Regions from separate parts of the Halonatronomonas betaini genome, predicted to be linked through region 1. Evidence: riboswitches for the same ligand, from Rfam matches in the RefSeq annotation. Region 1 holds a riboswitch; each other region holds the start of a gene.
The links. A riboswitch is a leader RNA that binds a small molecule or an ion and turns the genes downstream of it on or off. The one in region 1 is predicted to bind cobalamin.

Region 1 (5,778 bases):
TTCTGCTTGATGCCTTTTGATTCTGGTCTCCATTTCTCCATCTTTAGCTGTAGCTGTGGCTAAATAAATAATCTGCCGGCTATATTTTTCCTCCTGGCCGGCAGCTATTTTTTCAGCTAAAGAGCTTTTTCCGCTCCTGGCTCCTCCTAAAATAAAGACAATCATTAAATATCCTCAAGTTCTTCCTGGATTTCAGGATAAATAGCTCCTGCTAAAGCTTTTAATCCATCTATTAGTCTAGGTGATGGACGGCTAACAAGATCCTGATCTATTATATGAACTCTATCTTCCTGAACTGCAGTTAATACCTGATAATTATCTCTATTTAAGATTTCTTCTTTAGATACTTGATGGTCAGCGCTATGGGGTGTCGAAATATAAACTTCTGGATCTAAATAAATTAGATCTTCTAAGCCGAATTGAGGCCAACCACTGCCGGCTTCAGCACCTATATTTTCTCCACCTGCTAAGGAAATCATATTATCTATAAAATTATCGCCACCAGCAGTTGTTAAAGGTTCATTCCAGATCTCATAAAAGACCTGAGGCCTCTCATCTCTATCTCCTATTAAATCAAGAATTGCATTCATTCTAGATTCCATCTCATTAACAACCTCTGTTGTTTCTTCGATATTTCCAGTTACCAGACCTAATCGATTCATTGCAGAAAAAGTATCCTGAACACTTGCTGGATAAAAACCTGCTACATTCATATCAAGTTCCTGTAAACGTTCAATAACTTCCATAGGATTAATACCATCAGCCACAATTAAATCTGGCTCTTTGCTAACGATTGCCTCTATATTTGGTTCTGTAATGCTCCCGATAGTATCAACTTCCATGGCTTCTTCTGGATAATCACAGTAAGTAGTTATGCCAACGACTCTATCACCAAGGCCAACAGCAAATAGCATCTCAGTTATATTTGGGGCGAGAGAGATAATTCTTTCAGGGGCTTCATCTAGCTCAACTTCATTGCCTAAATCATCTGTTATACCAACTGTTGCAGATTGAACAGCAGGGGGTATAAGTAAGGCAATTAATAATAAAATAGAACTTATTTTCATAATTCTACTAAATATTTTCATAATAAATACCTCCAATTATTAAATCAACTTTCCTAATTGAGTTATAGGAATTTTTAGCTCATTTTGATAATAATCAATTTCTCTATTTGAAACTAATAAAATCGCCGTTGCAGGTCCAGCTGACTTATTCTCAAGTTGGTTATTAAAAGATTTATATTCCAGCCCAGTTTTGTCCATTATAGCTTTAATTCTCATTAAAGCTCCTCCTGAGCCAATAGGCATTAAATTTTTAGTCGATTCATCTTCGACTAAGTTTTGAAATACCTCAGGGTTGATGATTTTATCTGAATTCCTTAAAACTTCTGCACCAACAACTGGTTTTCCAACAATAAATAAGTTATCTCCTTTATTTACCTGAAGCCAGTTAAGCCTATCCTCCGTTGATAAGCCAGTGGCCATAATAGAAACTGATGTCTGCTTTGATTTGAAATTATCCTCAGTGCTCCCGGTAATTTGATTTTTTATTTCTATTGACCATTCATCTAAAGCTTTTAAAATACCAGTTTTAACATCTTCATAATAACTATTTGATAGGGAGGTTGAAAAGGCAATTAATACAGGTCTACCACCAGTTACTAATATATCCAGCAGAGCAACTCTGGTTGTAAAATAAGCAATAGTTTCAACTTCGACGAAAAATTCATCTTCTTTGAGTATACCAATCCCTGAAGCAATATCAATACTGGTCAAAATATAGATATCATCAGGCTGGCCAGATACTTCTTTTTTATATAAACTTATATCAACTGGTAAAATGCCTCTATAATTCTCTGACATTTTCAAATCTCCTCTCTAATAAATTAACCATTAAAGTTGCCACTGATATGTTAAAGGCAGCTCCTATTGTTAAGACTGGTATCATGGCTAAAAAGAATTGTATACCTAATAGAGGAATTAAAAAGGCATTAATCACAAATCCATTTAAAATTATCCCGACTAAACCGGCAATCCAGTGATTATATTTCTGCCAGAAATAAGAATAAAATGGAGCTATTCCAGCCATCAATACTGCTATTATTAGATGGATAGGACCAAGAGGAAGACCTGATCTAACTGCTGTTAGAATATGACCCAGGCCTAAAACTAATGCCCCTGAACCTCCTCCTAATAAAATTGAAGCAATAAAACCTGGAGCTGAATCTAAAGCAACAGATCCTATAGGACCTGGCAGCATAATATAAGAGCCGATAGCTGAAAGGGCCACAAATAATGCAATTAATGTTAGCTTATTTAAAGGCAAATCCCTGTTCAAAACTACACCCCCTTCTGCCAGTGAATTTTCAACCTGCAGTCAGGGCTTCAAATAAAAAAACCTGACTATCTACATCTCCAGTAGTAGTCAGGGTATTATCAGCATAAATTTCTAGCTATCTTATACCATGACCTACAATCCTTGTTCCCGAAGTATGCAGGTTTTATCGATATCAGGCAGGTCTCCTGGCTCCTATCAGAAATGATAGTTACAGTGGCGGGCCCGCTCAGGTCTTTCACCTGATTCCCTATTCTCCTCTGAAAATAATCAAAGGCACCTAAATATCGCTTAATTATCTAATTATCTGGCTTAATATCAATATTCTCTGTTTATTCTTAATCTCCTGCAAATATAAATATTTTATTTTAATGAAGAATACCGCCAGGAGATTTTATCACTCTGTTTCATATTAAATCCAATTTCTAGTTTCTTAAAAGTCTTACCTAATTCATAATTTTTTAAGATTATAAATGGAATCAAACCAGAGGCCATTAAAAGAAGAGCTATAATAAATATATTATTAAATGAAAGGTGATTTATTAATAAGCCACCTATAATTGGACCTATTAAGCCTCTTAAACCCAGGCCTGTTAAATAGATACCACTATAGACTGCAGATTTTCCTTTTCCTAATTTAATAATCTGGTTTAACCAGCCAACCTCCAGTGCTGAACCAGCAGCACCTGCTGTCATTGAAGCTATAGGTAAAATATAAAAGATTGGATCCATAAAGTATATAACTGGTGATATTAAAAATAATATAATTGCAGACTTAATAACGATAAGTGGGTTCTTTCTATCATTTAAACTTCCCCAGAAAGGGGCAGATATAAACCAGCCAATCATCCAGAATACTGATAGTTGTCCAATCTGGAAGTTATTCAAACCCATTTTATTTACCTGATATAATGGATAAATAGGCACAAGCAGCATATTTCCAAGATCGAAAATAAAAAATCCTAGCATAGTCAGCCTGAATAATTTATCTGTTTTTAATATATTAGCTGTTTCTTTTATAGAAAACTTTCTTTTTTTCAGTGCCTTATCAGTAATTTCAACAGGATCTTTAACTTTTCTAATAATATATGAAGCTACCATGCCTGATATGCCGGCAATAATAAATAAGCGTCCATGGCCATAATGATCAATCATTAAACCGGCACCATAAGTCACTGCAACTCTGCAAATACCAATAATAAATTGTATCAGCCCCATTAAGCGGCCTCTTTCTCTAGCAGGATAAATATTTTGCATTAATGCAGTAAATGCCGGCCAGCCTGCTGCTGTAATTGCAAAATGCAAGATAAGCATAATAGCAAAGACTGTTGAATTTGTAACTAATCCTAGGGCTATTAGTAACATTCTAGAAATAAATCCACTATAGAAAACAAATTTTCTTTTAGATTTATTTTCACTACTATGACCCCAGTATACTGCAAATATATGCCCCATAAAAGGAGAGGCTGTTAAAAGAGCCAATAGAAGGCCATCTATTCCTAACCGTACTGCTGTAGCAGGAAAAAATGGATACAATACCCCTGCATAGAGTGCAAAAAATACAGATGCTGTAGCATCAATCTTAAAATTATATTGTGTTGTTTTGTCCAGATTATTTAATAACTTCATTTTAGGTACTACCAAGTTCATTCTCATCACTTCCCTGACATTGAATTATCAGTTTCAAATTTTACATATATAAACCGGCTCTTTTCTAGAGCCGGTGGTTAAATCCAATATATAAAATAACAAACTCATATTAATATAACGCAGTTAATAATCTTTGTCAAGGATTATATCTAAATTTACTTAAAAACTTTTCTTTCCGGGATAGGAGGCATATTCAATTTATGTCTGGCCGAATCTCTCAACTCTTCAATTCTTTCTTTATCTGATTCCTTTACATCTTCTCCAAGTATATATTTATCAAGAATTTCATAGCTAACTCCCATCTCTTCTTCATCTGTCTGCTCAGTCCAGAGCCCTGCAGATGGCTTCCTTTCTATAATCTTATCAGGTATATCTAAATATCTTGCTAACTCTCTAACCTCTGTCTTTACAAGTCTCCCCAGTGGAGCAAGATCTATGCCTCCATCACCAAATTTAGTAAAGTAACCTGTAAATAATTCGCTCCAATTATCAGTTCCTATTACTAAATAGTTTTTTCTGGCTGCCAGGTAATACAGGGAAATCATTCTTAGCCTGGGTTTAATATTAGCTTCAGCTAATTTATCTTCTCCTGGCATTAGAGATTTAAGGTCTTCTAATAAAAGATCATAATGCTTTGACAGATCCAATTCATCATAGTCGATATTTAAGGTATCTGCAACTAAAATTGCATCTTCTCTATCTTCTCCATTGCTATGGCAGGGCATTATCAACCCAAAAGTCTCAATATCAGCAGCTCTTTTTAGGAGAGCTGCTGTTACAGCTGAATCAATTCCTCCACTAAGTCCAACAATCCCTCCTGACTTATTGGCCCCTTTAATCTTTTCTGTAAGCCAATCAGTCAAATAATCTGTAACCTCTTTATAATCTAAATCAGACATAAAACTCTCCTTCCATTTTAAATACCTTGAAATTCTCCTCTAATAATATCTTCTAAAAAGCCTCTTATTCCTGTTATCTGCCAGCGGTCATTAATTCTATTAAGCCTCAGGTAATCCTTGGCCTGCCAGTCAACTCTTCCATTTTCTGAATTTATGAAAAATATATAATTTGCTTCAATTATAATTTCATCATTTTCCTGAAGATAATTAATCTCAAGCGAATTAACGCCAAAAATTGCACTATCTTCTTCATTATCTGGTATATCCAGCTCTTCTTCTACTGAAGGAAGTTCATCCTCAACCATTTCTTCTGGAGCTTCTAATTCAGGCTCAACTTCTAAATCAGCATCCTCATCAATTGAAATTTCAACATCCTCACCATTTTCAATTTCTGACTCTTCAGTTGGAGCCTGCATTTCATAGAATTGCCTGACTGTTTCCAATACATGGGTTTCAGTAACCATCCGTCTTAATTGTCCTAAATCTATAGAATTTGTATCATCCAGCATTGTTACATTCTTTTCATCTATAGCCTGATAGAAATATTCAACAACTTCATGGGGCTGATGAGCAGAAGTTACAATATCATCAGTGCCTGCAGTAAAGAACATCGCAAAAAAACCAACAACTAGTATTGAGATTAAAGCCAGGACCTGCCAGCGTTGTTTGAAGTTATAAATTATACTCTGTTTTAGTTGAAATCTCTGCTGTTTTTTCTGATTATTTTTTATTTTAGCTTCTTTAATATTATTTTCTACAATATTATTTAATTTTATTCTGTTTATTTCTTCAAGCAAAAAAGCCATGTCAGGTCTTTTATCAGAATCAGGTTTTAAACAACTATTTATTAATGAACTTAATTCTTCTGAAAGTTCAGATCTTATAATAGCAG
Region 2 (5,778 bases), on a different contig from region 1:
CCTCTTTAAAGGTATGTACTGGTGCGGTAATTTCTGTTTCCACGGAAGTTTTTTCGATCAATTAGTTATGAAAATCAGTCCTCATAAAAAAGTTCCAGATATTTTCAAGTCTAAAACTTTTGTAGGCCTAATTCTTATTCTTTTCATCTTAAATTTTTCAAGACAACTTTATTTTGCAATCACAGGTGATACAGGGACTGTTTTAGCAAGAGTTGGCTCAGTTATGGCAAATACTTATTTAGTCGTAATCCTTATCGGATTATTCCTGGGGATTGTAATCAATTCTAGAACCTGGTGTCATTTCTGTCCAATGGGTACTATGGAAAAATTCATGTATAAGATTGGCAAGAAAACTGAACTAACTAAAAATTATGATCAAAAAGTCACCATTACTGAGCCAGAAGACTGTATCGAATGTGGACTCTGCAGCCAGGTCTGCCCCTTTGAATTAAGGCCATACCCGACTTTAAAAGAAAATGCTCTTGCAGATAGCTCAAATAATCAATATGATGAAGAAAGATGTATTCGCTGCAGGGTCTGTATTGAAAACTGTCCTGCAGACGTACTAACACTGGCAACTGAAGATGAAGCCAAAAAACTCAACTAATATTTTATAATATTAATTATTAAAGGGTTGGCTCGAAATTATATTGAAAGCCAACCCTAAATATATCTATTTTCTTAGTAGTTTTAATAAATCCCTGATACTTCTTCCACCTACAAGAAGATCATTTTCTCCATCAGTATCTGTAGCAGCCAATTCCCAGTAATGGGTATGAACACCTCTTCCAGGGTAAAAGTCCAGCAATCCTGGATGAATCCCTGCTAGAGTAACTGGCGGTGTAATCTGTGGTGGAATATAAAAGCTAAAATCCTGCCAGCCGTAGGTCTGAAAATCAGGTAGAGGATCTTCCATAATAACAGTTAAAAATCTATCTGGATTATTACCGGTCACCAGAGGATAAAATAACTGTTTTGAGACAGTCCTCCAGGACTCTATATTAACTGCAGGTAGATCTGAACCAGTTATTTCAAGGATAGAAAAATGGAACCAGCTATAGTTCTTTTGATAATAATCAGTAAGCTTGCTTATATCTAATTCATTAACTTCAATATCATCTAAGCCGGCTTCAGTCAGAAGTTCTTCCAGGAACTCTTTTATCTGTTCCTGGTTCTCAAACTCTACAATTTCAGATTTTTGCTTATCCATGGTGGAGAAATCAGCTCTATCTTCATAGAAGTATTCAGGCAGGGTCATCCCCCGTCTTCTGGCTATAAAATTTTCCTGGGATTTATAGATTACATCTTCATTCTGATAGGTATCAGTTGGTGGAGAAGTAAGTGGCATAATAGCTAAAAGCTTTCCTGGTCTATTAACTTCCAGACTCAATTTTTGAACAGTAATCAGTTCTTCTGTATTCCAGAGCAGCCCGGCATATTCCTGATGATTATTAAATTCTAAAGCGTCATCTAACGGTATTAATATTCTTGACTGACCAGGGAGACTAAAGATCAAAAGAAAAGTTATCAGTAACAGAGGTACAAGAACCTTTTTCATAGTATCTTACCTCCCAATTGATTTGATTTTGTTAACATAATTATACAACAATAATTAATAAAATAAAACAACTAATACCTAAAAAATATATTAAGGAGAAATCATAATGAAAGCAGTCAATACTTTTAATAATTTAATCAAACATAAGAACAGCTCGAAAAATAAAAATCAAACAGTAATAATTGGAGATGGTGGTCTTGGCACAGAATTTATTAAAAAAGATTTAAATAATAAACAGGCTCCTTTTACCTATAATCTAAATAAGCCTGAGCTAGTTGCAAATATACATCTTGATTATCTTAAAGCTGGCTCTAAGATCATAACAACCAATACCTTTTCAGCAAACCAATTATATTTAAAAAAAGATAAAAATTATTCCAATCTTTCAACCAGTGAATTAAAAAATGAGGTAATAAAAATCAATAAATCCGGGGCAAAAATTGCAGTTAACACCAGAGATAATTTTATAGAAGAAAATCCAGATCAATATCCAGCTTTAATTGCAGGTAGCATTGGCCCAACTGGTTCTGAAGAAGCCATCTTTCCAGATAAAAACAGTAATCAAGAAAAATTAGTGGAAACCTTTGATAACCAGATCAAGGCCCTCATTAGTGGAGGGGTCGACCTTATTTTATTTGAAACTTTCTCATATCACCTTGAATTAAAGGCAGGGCTGGAAGCTTTAGAAGAATATGACCTGCCAGCTATAGTTAATATGTCATTTGATAATTATACCAACACTAATTATGGAACAGATATTGATGATTTCGCTAACCTGATTAATAATTCAGCGAAGAATAAAATCCTGGCAGCTGGATTTAATTGTATCACACCTGAACCTGGCTACCAGGAGACAATCAGAAGTTTTATTGATAAAACAGAGATACCTTTAAGTATATATTTCAATGCAGGTAAACCAGAGTTAAATATGAAAACCGGTCAGACAGTTTACAAATCTAAAGATAATTATTTTCAGGAGATAAAAAGTATACTTAAACTAAATAAGCCTGAAACCCTGATAATTGGCGGTTGCTGTGGAACCAGTCCAAATACTATTAGGAAACTCCAGAAACTAATATAATTTCTAGGTCATAATTACTTTTCTATTCCAGTCCTGGCCATAATCCCCTGCTGATAATAATGCTTAACCTCTTTCATTTCAGTAACTAAATCTGCCCTGTCAATTAGAGATTCCTTAGCCATTCGGCCTGTTAAAATCACTTCTACATTATCAGGTCGATTATTTATTATTTCAAACAGATCATCTTCATCAATGAGATCAAAAAATAAAGCAATAGCTATTTCATCAATTATCACAACCTGATAATCGCCAGAATTGATAGCTTCTTTAATCTCTTTTAAACCTTTTCTGGCAGAAGCTTTATCTTTCTCATCAGGTTGACCATTGATGAAAGCCTCTTCACCATACTGGCGAATATCAATATTCTCAATGTTTTTCAAAGCTTTTATTTCACTATATTCACCATTTTTAATAAATTGACTAAAAAATACCTTCAAATCTGCCCCAATTGCTCTGATGGCAAGGCCAATTGCTGCAGTCGTCTTGCCTTTACCATTTCCAGTATATAAATGTACCTGTCCCTTCATTTTAACTGCCCCTTTCGAAAATTATTTAAAAATAAAAATACTGCTCCAGTTAAGAAGCAGCTGCTAAGAATAGTCTGTTTAAGAAGGAATTAAAGACATTCTAACCCCTATAAAACAAGTTATCCTTCGCCACTTCTTTCGCCGGAAGTCGTTCGAAGTACTTAATAATGGCAGGTCTTCTGGCTTCAGCCTGAATAAGTTTATATCCCTTCCCGTATTAAACAGTGGAATATAAAAAAGGCTGTTACAGCTGCGGCTACAGCAACGGTTTCTCACCGTTTTCCCTATTAAAACCATTATTAGAACTTAATCATATTAAATTTTTATTACGACTCTACTATAACATTTATATTGAAAAAGTCAAATTATATTTGTGATATAATATTAGTTAAGAGGTGATAAAGATGGCAGATAGAATCCTAATTATAGTTTTAGCAATTGCATTATTCTTAATATCTTTACCTAAAATTTTAAGGCTATTAGGTTTTCATCCAGATTATAAAAGGAAAGATTATAATTTTGAAGATAGAAAAGCTTTAATTATTACAACCAGTCATGATACTTTAACTAAAAGTGGCAAACCAACTGGAGTTTATGCTTCAGAAATGACTGTACCCTATTATGAATTCAAAAAAAATGGCCTGGAAGTCGAACTAGCAAGTATAAATGGAGGAAAGATTCCTATAGAACCCTTTTCTTTAAAATGGCCCTTAAAAACTGAGGCTGATCAGAAATTTTTAAACGATCAGGATTTTTTAAATAAAGCGGAAAATTCTATCCCCATCCATGAGATTAATATCGATGATTACGATTTAATTTTTCTTGCCGGGGGCTGGGGAGCAGCCTATGATCTTGGCCAATCAGAGGAATTAGGCCAAAAAATCACAGAAGCCTACAGCCAGAATAAGATTATTGGAGCAGTATGCCACGGACCCCTGGGATTATTAAAAGCTGTTGATGAAAATGGAAATGCTCTAGTGAAGGATAAAAAAATAACAGCAGTAACAGATAAACAGATTAAAGAGCTTAGGATTACTGAGACTCCATATCATCCTGAAACAGAATTAAAAAAGGCTGGTGCTAACTTTAAGAGTAATAATAGATTATTTGATACCTTGGCCAACAATATCGAAGTTGATGAAAATATAATTACCGGGCAAAATCAAAATGCTGCTGGCGAAACTGCTCAGATAATGATGAAATCTTTATCTGAAAAGCCAGATTCATAATTAAATAATTTAACTTTTATTTTATAAATTTTGATTTTAATCAATAATTAGTTTATAATATATAATAAGTCGTTGATATTTTCTAAATAGGAGGTGGCCTCATATGAAAGAAAACTTGGAAATCAAAGATAGTAAAACTATTGAGCTCTTATGTGACCCCTTTACTATCGATATTCTTAATACTTTAGAACTCAACCCACTAAAAAAAGAAGAGATTGCAGAAAATTTAAATGAAAGTCTCAGTTTAATCTCAGAATATGTTGATAAAATGGTAGCAGGTAACTTATTGGTAAAGACTGATAAGGGCTTTAAACTAACTGCTAAATCATTTACTGCAGATGGTTCTTTAAACCTTTCTTCAGTTAGAAATGCTAAGAATAATATGTCTGGATTTATTAATCATTTAGAAAACAATATTAGAGATCAAATAGAAAATCTTGCTGACTTAAAAATAATTAATCCAGAAAAAACAAAAACATACACTGACCAGCAGTTAGTCGGTTACTCACCATTATATTTGTCAGACGATGAAATTGAAGAACTCCATAACCTATTGCAGAGTTTTATTAAAGAAAAATCTAAGGAAGAAAGAATAAATAACCCTGAATATAAAAAATGTCGTTTTTATCATTTCTTTTATCCAGAAGTAGAGCTAGAAGAATAGTCTTTCTAACAATAAAGCGGGGCTATTAGCCCCTCTAATTTTTTATATAAAACTAATTTGCCAGCTCCTGATATCATCTCTTCATTAGTTTTACACCTTCTTAATAAAACCGGTTTTTCTAATCCAGTTAAATAACCCTCTCTTAATATTTATCAACATATTTCAATATTTATTTTTAGTTCTTGCAGGAAATATTGACTTCTTGTCTAATTATATATTATTCTAATAAAAATTTGAGAGGAGTCGAGAAGAGATGAAGAAAGTATTATTAAGTTTAATAGTTATCATGGTCGCTGTCGTTTTATTATCATCTGGTAATGTTCTGGCAATGGAGGAGGGTGGAGACTTAAGGATTGCAATCGGTGCCGATCCAGAATCACTTGATCCAGTCCTGGCCTCATCATCACCTGCAGCTATGGTAATGGTTCATATGATGGAAACATTATTTGAAATGACCCCTGACGGAGATATTGTTCCCTTACTGGCTGAGGATTATTCAGTATCAGAAGATGGTTTAACCTATGAATTATATCTTAGAGAAGGCGTTTATTTCCATGATGGAGAACCCTTTAATGCAGAAGCTGTAAAATTCAACCTGGAAAGATTAATCGAAGATGAAGCAGTCTTTTCATTCTTAATCAACAGAATAACTGAAATTGAAGTAATAGATGAGTATACAATCAGTTTATCAACTGATGAACCTTTCGCACCAATTCTTG
Region 3 (5,778 bases), on a different contig from region 1:
CTATCTGATCTGGAGATGAATTCTGGTCGGTCAAAAATACTATTTTAGGCTCATCTTTAACCAGATTTATAAAATCATCACTGATAGGATGGCCATGGAGGCTAACTATCTCAAGATCGTCCCATCTCATCTGTAACCTGGCAGCTGCAAGTTGAAGAGAACTTATACCTGGAATAACCTCAAATATATCTTTGTTGAACTCTCTCTTTAAATAATTCATAAGGCTAAATAACCCTGGGTCGCCTGAGACCAGTACTGCTATTTTTTTGCTCTGATAGTTTCTAGCGATAAATTCTTTGATTTTTTGAAGCTGAGCAGTAATCTCCATAGTTTCTTTATTTAAATCTGAAAACAGAGATAGGGCCCGCTTGCTTCCAATTAATACATCTGCCTCTTTTATTTTTTCTTCAGTAATTTTTAAAAGATAATCTTTACTACCTGGACCAATTCCTAAAATATTTACTTTAGCCAATATCTAATTCATCCTTTCTCAGCCCTTCTGAGCAGCCTATAAACCCTGCCTCAAAGGTGTAGATCATTGTATCAACTGATATATTCTTCTCCAGTCTGGTCTTGATTTTGTCTCTGATTTTATCAGCCAGCTGATTAAATATTTCGCTATTACCAGTAGCAATCATGTCTGCAGCTATTTCTTCAGCAGTATTAGCCTGCATTATCCTGTCAATAATCCCCTGACTGGCTCCATTTAGTGCTGCCTGGGCAGCTATAATTTCTCGCCTTCCGTCTGCTACTTTACTATGAGTATTAAAGATGCCACCAGCTATTTTAATTATCTTGCCGATATGGCCTATAATTAAAATTTGTTTCAACTCCAGGTCATTAGCTTCATCAAGGATATAGCCAACAAAATTGCTCATTCTGATGATTTCATCTTCCTGGTAACCCAGTTCAAAGGCTTTATTTTTGCCATGATTGCCAAAGACAAATACTAACTTTTCTCTGCCAGACTCAGCTGCCTGCTTAAGTTTTAGGGCTAAAGATTCTTTATAAGCCGATTCTGACATCGGTTCAACGATACCAGTAGTTCCGATTATAGAGATGCCACCTTCAATACCAAGATCTGGATTGAATGTTTTTGCAGCTGCCTTCTCTCCTTCTGGAACTATAATCTCTACTTCCAGGCCACTGCCAGGTTTCAAATAATCTTTAATTGCCTTTTTTATCATCTTCCTGGGAACCGGGTTTATTGCTGGCTGGCCAACATCTACTGCCAGGCCAGGTTTAGTGACCGTTCCTACTCCTTTTCCACCTTTAATAATAATTTCATTCTGCTCAATCTCTTTTATTTTAGCAATAATCTCAAGCCCATCAGTTATATCTTTATCATCACCTCCATCTTTTTTAACAGAAGCTAATGCAGATTTATCATTAAGGATATAATTCAAAATGTCTAATTCTACATCTATACCTGCTGGAGTTGGGATGATAATAGTCCTGTCTTTCTCATTTTTAAAGAGTAATTTAGCTGCTGCTTTTGCTGCTCCTGCTGCTGCAGTCCCAGTAGTATAGCCCAGTCTATATTCTTTGCCAGCTTTTTTTATATATTTGTTAAAAGCCATATTTATCACCTACATGTAAAGGATCGAGTTGATTATTGATGCTGCTACAGCACTCCCTCCCTTTCTTCCCTGCAATGAAATATGAGGAATATCTGACGCAATTAATTTGTCCTTTGATTCTGCAGCCCCAACAAAGCCGACTGGTGTTCCGACGATAAAATCAATCTGTATATTTTCTTCCTGGTTTAATCTGATTAATTCAAAAAGAGCAGTTGGAGCATTACCGATTGCAAAGACTTTTTTACCTGGTTCTTTAACTGCCTTTCTCATTGACATTATTGACCTGGTAAGACCTGTCTTTTTAGCCTCTTCTCGAATTTGTTGATCTGCAATATAGCATTTTAACTGACCACCATATTCTTTTAATTTGTTAGTATTAATGCCAGCTTTAAGCATATTTACATCAGTAATAATATCGGCACCTGATTCAATTAATGATCTTAGCTGGTTAATGCCATCTGGTGAGAGCTTTACTTTATCTACCAGGTTAAGATCTGCTGTTGCATGAATAACTCTTTTGATGACCTGTTTTTCTCTTTCGGACCCTTTTAGCTGATTTAGTTCTTTTTCTATTATTTTCATACTCTTTGATTCAATTTTTTCTGGGTTATTATCCTGCATACTTACCACCTCTTTAAATTCATTTATATAAGAAATAAATTTTATTATAATAAAAAATACCCAACCCGAAGGTTGAGTATAAAGAGTAAATAGCCACATTTAGATATAGTTCAGCCTATAAAAAGACCTGATTTGCCTATAATAATGCAAAAAGAGTGCTATAAAGCTGGCTATTTATCTACTCTACCTGCTTTCGAGGTCTCTGTAGATAAATACTACCAGGCAGGTCTCCTGACTTACAGGATTAATGATTATTCCAACCTTCCCTGCTATAATAAGCAAGTGGTCATTATGAAATAATCTCCTGATTACAGTGGCGGGCCCGTTCAGGTTTTACACCTGATTCCCTATTCTCCTCTGGCCGTAACCAGAGGCACCTGATAATATAATATTTTGTTTTCTAATTTAATTATTCAAGATAAAAATTAAAATTCCTTTTTTATTTCTTAAATCTTTTTTATTAAAGGCTTAGCAAGAAATTTTTGCTAAAAGAAAATTTCCTCAATGTTTTTAATTATAAAGGTGGCATAGATATTGAATATAGCTGCTTCAGTTTTTTCAGATAATCTTTCATAGGATTCAGTTTCAGTTAATTCTGGGTTTTTCTCTGCATAGTCTAAGGCCATCATACCATCTCTATCCTGCATGGTTGGATCTGCACCAAAATCCAATAGGGTATGAATAATTTCTTCTGAATTATTGAACAATGCTTCATTATCTTAAATCAAAAACGAATGGAGCTCATAAACAAATATTGCCTGATTAAGCCAGTAAAACCACAGTATTGCAGAACCTATGCCTATATATAATGAATGGTCCCTGTCATATTTAAGGAAATAAATAAATCCAAGGCTGACTAATGTTACAATTCCAAATATAAGAGGAATATGGCCTGCTGGAGGCTGATATATAAAGAATAGATACTGTAAACTACCATGAATAAATATATTAAAGACAATTATGCTAAAAACTATGCCTATAAAAGCAACCAGAGGTGTATCATTTGTCAGGTTACTGAATTTTATGGATTTTTTACTCAATAAATATATAATTATAAATACCAGTAATACTGGAACCAGGATATTTACCAGGCCGTAATTGAATCCAACTATAGGATAAAAAAGATGGATTCCTAAAATAGACAATAATTCAAGTGGCGTTTCGATAGTGTTGAATCCCATCAACTCCATAACTCCAATCTCTTCTGGTTCTATTGTATTTGAATAATATATATCTCTTCCAGGAGAGGCTGCTTCTGTCCAGAATAAATGATGTTTATCTTCATGTTCTATTACATTTGAATTACTGCTGAAATTATAAGCCGGAAATATTCGTTTGTTTTGTAGGCCATTATCGCCTTCAGAAAAGCGATTTTTAAAGAGGGCTGCCTGTCCTCTTATTTCAAGATTACGGGAATTGATAATTACTTTTTCGTCACCATCAACAAAAAATGATGGATTTATACCAGGATTGCGGGAGAACTCTTGAAAATCCAGTTCATTATTTAAATGTCCAGTTATGATTATATTATTATCAATGTCACTATCAAGTTGAACCCAGGATAACCATAGCTCATTATTGTATTCTCCAATTTTTATGTTGGCATTATTTCCATAGGATTGACCAAGTTCTTCTGTTGCCTCAAATTCTCCAGTTTCAGTATCTAACTGACTGAGATTAAGTAGATAGCGGTTAAATCTATCATCATCACTGGAAATGAACATTTTCTCTGGATTAATTTCCTGCCAGGCTAAGAAGACTTCATTATCGATAGAGGCTAACTTTGGATAGCCTATACCCTGTTCAAAGGTATGGGTTATTGAAAAAATTTGTTCTTCATAAAGCTCATCATAACCCTTAATGGATAGAATGTTTTGCCCTAATTCTTGATCCCTTTCACTGTAGGCTAAAATAAGCATATCATCAGTTTCAGTAATGCTTAATGAACCTGGAAAACTTATATCTTCCTGCAGAGTAACCGGGTCACTTTCAGCAGTTAGATTTTGAGATTTTAGGTTTTGATTGCTGGAGCTTGAACCGGCAAAATAAAAGAGGTAATCTTCATCTGCAACAGAGATTGCCTGGGGAGCTACTACCTGGCCTACTCTGACAGGTTCAGCTTCTGCCAGAATTTCGCCACTGTAAACTATATCTTTTTGTTTAATAATTCTCTGGCCATCATCATCTTCAATGGTAAAAAGACTATAGCCCTGATCATTCAATAGAATATCATAGGATCCAGTCGGTACGTTTGCAGCAACTTGAACTGGCTGTGACCAGTCTTCTAATCTCAGATGCTGAATTTCATCTGGATTATTCTGATAAAAATTAAAATAAAATAAGGATAGTACCAGCAGGATTACAAATGAACCGATAAAAAATAGTAGAATAGGCCTTAAACTCTTCAACTTAACCCCTCCAGTTTTTGTGATATAAATATTTATTAAAGCTATCATTTATCTAATTAGTGATTGCTTAAAATTTTCCTTTTTATTTTTTTGATTTTTTGATATTAGTTTTGAATTACTATCGGTCTGATCTCAGAAAAGTTAATAATCAGAGAAAGTAAGTGCAAGAAAGGTCGAACTTGCAAAAGTGCTGCATTGTTGTAACATTTTAGGATAATAGAAAACTGAAAGAGCGATTCTTTGAGCCAGACCTGTAGTCCAGCCCATAGAATCGCTCTAAATTAGCTTTACTTTTATACTTCTGGAATCATATCCTCTAATTCGTCATCGATTTCCATTCTTTCAATTTTCTCTGAAAAAGCCTTAAACCTGGGGCTAATAATTTTAAGTTCTGCCCCAACTTCAGACATGATAGGCTGGATTTCCCTAACAAGATATTGATTAACTAAGGCCTCCTCTTCCTCTGTAATATCAAAATCCTTTGGAGAGTTTTTAACTTCTTTTAATAATTTGGCTGGATCTTTTTTGCCAGATATAATATCATCTGTTATTTCAACTGAGTTGTTTTTTAGTTCTGCTAAATATTTTTCATCATACTTTTTATATAACTTATTTAAAATACCTGCAAGCTGATCCTCAACTTCAAGCTCATTATAAGAATCGAGTTTATTTATTAATCTTTCCCAGGCCGCTTTTTTCTTTTCATCATCTAATTTTGAATCAAGGAGGTAAGAGCTGTTGACTGCAGCGAAAATATATCCCAGTTTACCTGGGAACAACCTTAAAAACTCCTTTAAAAGATAATCTTCTCTTTCTTTTGCTGCCGATTCGAATTTGCTTTCTTCAGCCGCCAGTCTCCTTAGAATATCCTCGCTATCCTGTTTAATTAGGTTAGATAAGATCTCCTTTTCAGTTTCTAGTGACTCTAATTCTTTTTCGATAGTTTTTATCTTTTCCAATATAACATTTTCTAAGTTGACTTCTCCTGAAAATATTTTTTTTATTTTTGTAATTGAAAGGCCATACTTCCTTAACAAATTAATTTTTTTAGTTTTTCTAAATCCTTTACTGTAAACTCTCGATAATTATTTTCTGGATTCTTATCTGGAGATACAAGTCCCTCAGATTCATAATAATAGATGGCTTTTCTGGTTAACCCTGTCTCTTTC

Region 2: linked by a shared signal. The riboswitch ahead of I0Q91_RS00910 (cob(I)yrinic acid a,c-diamide adenosyltransferase) and the one ahead of I0Q91_RS10340 (ECF transporter S component) in region 1 are both predicted to bind cobalamin.
Region 3: linked by a shared signal. The riboswitch ahead of I0Q91_RS03780 (precorrin-8X methylmutase) and the one ahead of I0Q91_RS10340 (ECF transporter S component) in region 1 are both predicted to bind cobalamin.

What each region holds. Positions count from the first base shown of each region.
Region 1 is NZ_JADPIE010000005.1:210,318-216,095, forward strand. Features, by position in the region: gene cobU (bifunctional adenosylcobinamide kinase/adenosylcobinamide-phosphate guanylyltransferase) at 1-165, opposite strand, end outside; gene I0Q91_RS10330 (ABC transporter substrate-binding protein) at 165-1,088, opposite strand; gene I0Q91_RS10335 (hypothetical protein) at 1,107-1,865, opposite strand; gene I0Q91_RS10340 (ECF transporter S component) at 1,849-2,340, opposite strand; cobalamin riboswitch at 2,499-2,637, opposite strand; gene I0Q91_RS10345 (MFS transporter) at 2,701-3,987, opposite strand; gene nadE (NAD(+) synthase) at 4,143-4,886, opposite strand; gene I0Q91_RS10355 (protein kinase domain-containing protein) at 4,904-5,778, opposite strand, start outside.
Region 2 is NZ_JADPIE010000001.1:173,764-179,541, reverse strand. Features, by position in the region: gene I0Q91_RS00925 (4Fe-4S binding protein) at 1-607, shown strand, start outside; gene I0Q91_RS00920 (formyl transferase) at 674-1,558, opposite strand; gene I0Q91_RS00915 (homocysteine S-methyltransferase family protein) at 1,665-2,639, shown strand; gene I0Q91_RS00910 (cob(I)yrinic acid a,c-diamide adenosyltransferase) at 2,654-3,166, opposite strand; cobalamin riboswitch at 3,319-3,479, opposite strand; gene I0Q91_RS00905 (type 1 glutamine amidotransferase domain-containing protein) at 3,571-4,395, shown strand; gene I0Q91_RS00900 (hypothetical protein) at 4,499-5,059, shown strand; gene I0Q91_RS00895 (glutathione ABC transporter substrate-binding protein) at 5,313-5,778, shown strand, end outside.
Region 3 is NZ_JADPIE010000002.1:144,764-150,541, forward strand. Features, by position in the region: gene cbiE (precorrin-6y C5,15-methyltransferase (decarboxylating) subunit CbiE) at 1-472, opposite strand, end outside; gene cbiD (cobalt-precorrin-5B (C(1))-methyltransferase CbiD) at 465-1,580, opposite strand; gene I0Q91_RS03780 (precorrin-8X methylmutase) at 1,590-2,201, opposite strand; cobalamin riboswitch at 2,406-2,597, opposite strand; gene I0Q91_RS03785 (ankyrin repeat domain-containing protein) at 2,687-2,908, opposite strand; gene I0Q91_RS03790 (hypothetical protein) at 2,921-4,609, opposite strand; gene I0Q91_RS03795 (hypothetical protein) at 4,903-5,568, opposite strand; gene I0Q91_RS03800 (MerR family transcriptional regulator) at 5,640-5,778, opposite strand, start outside.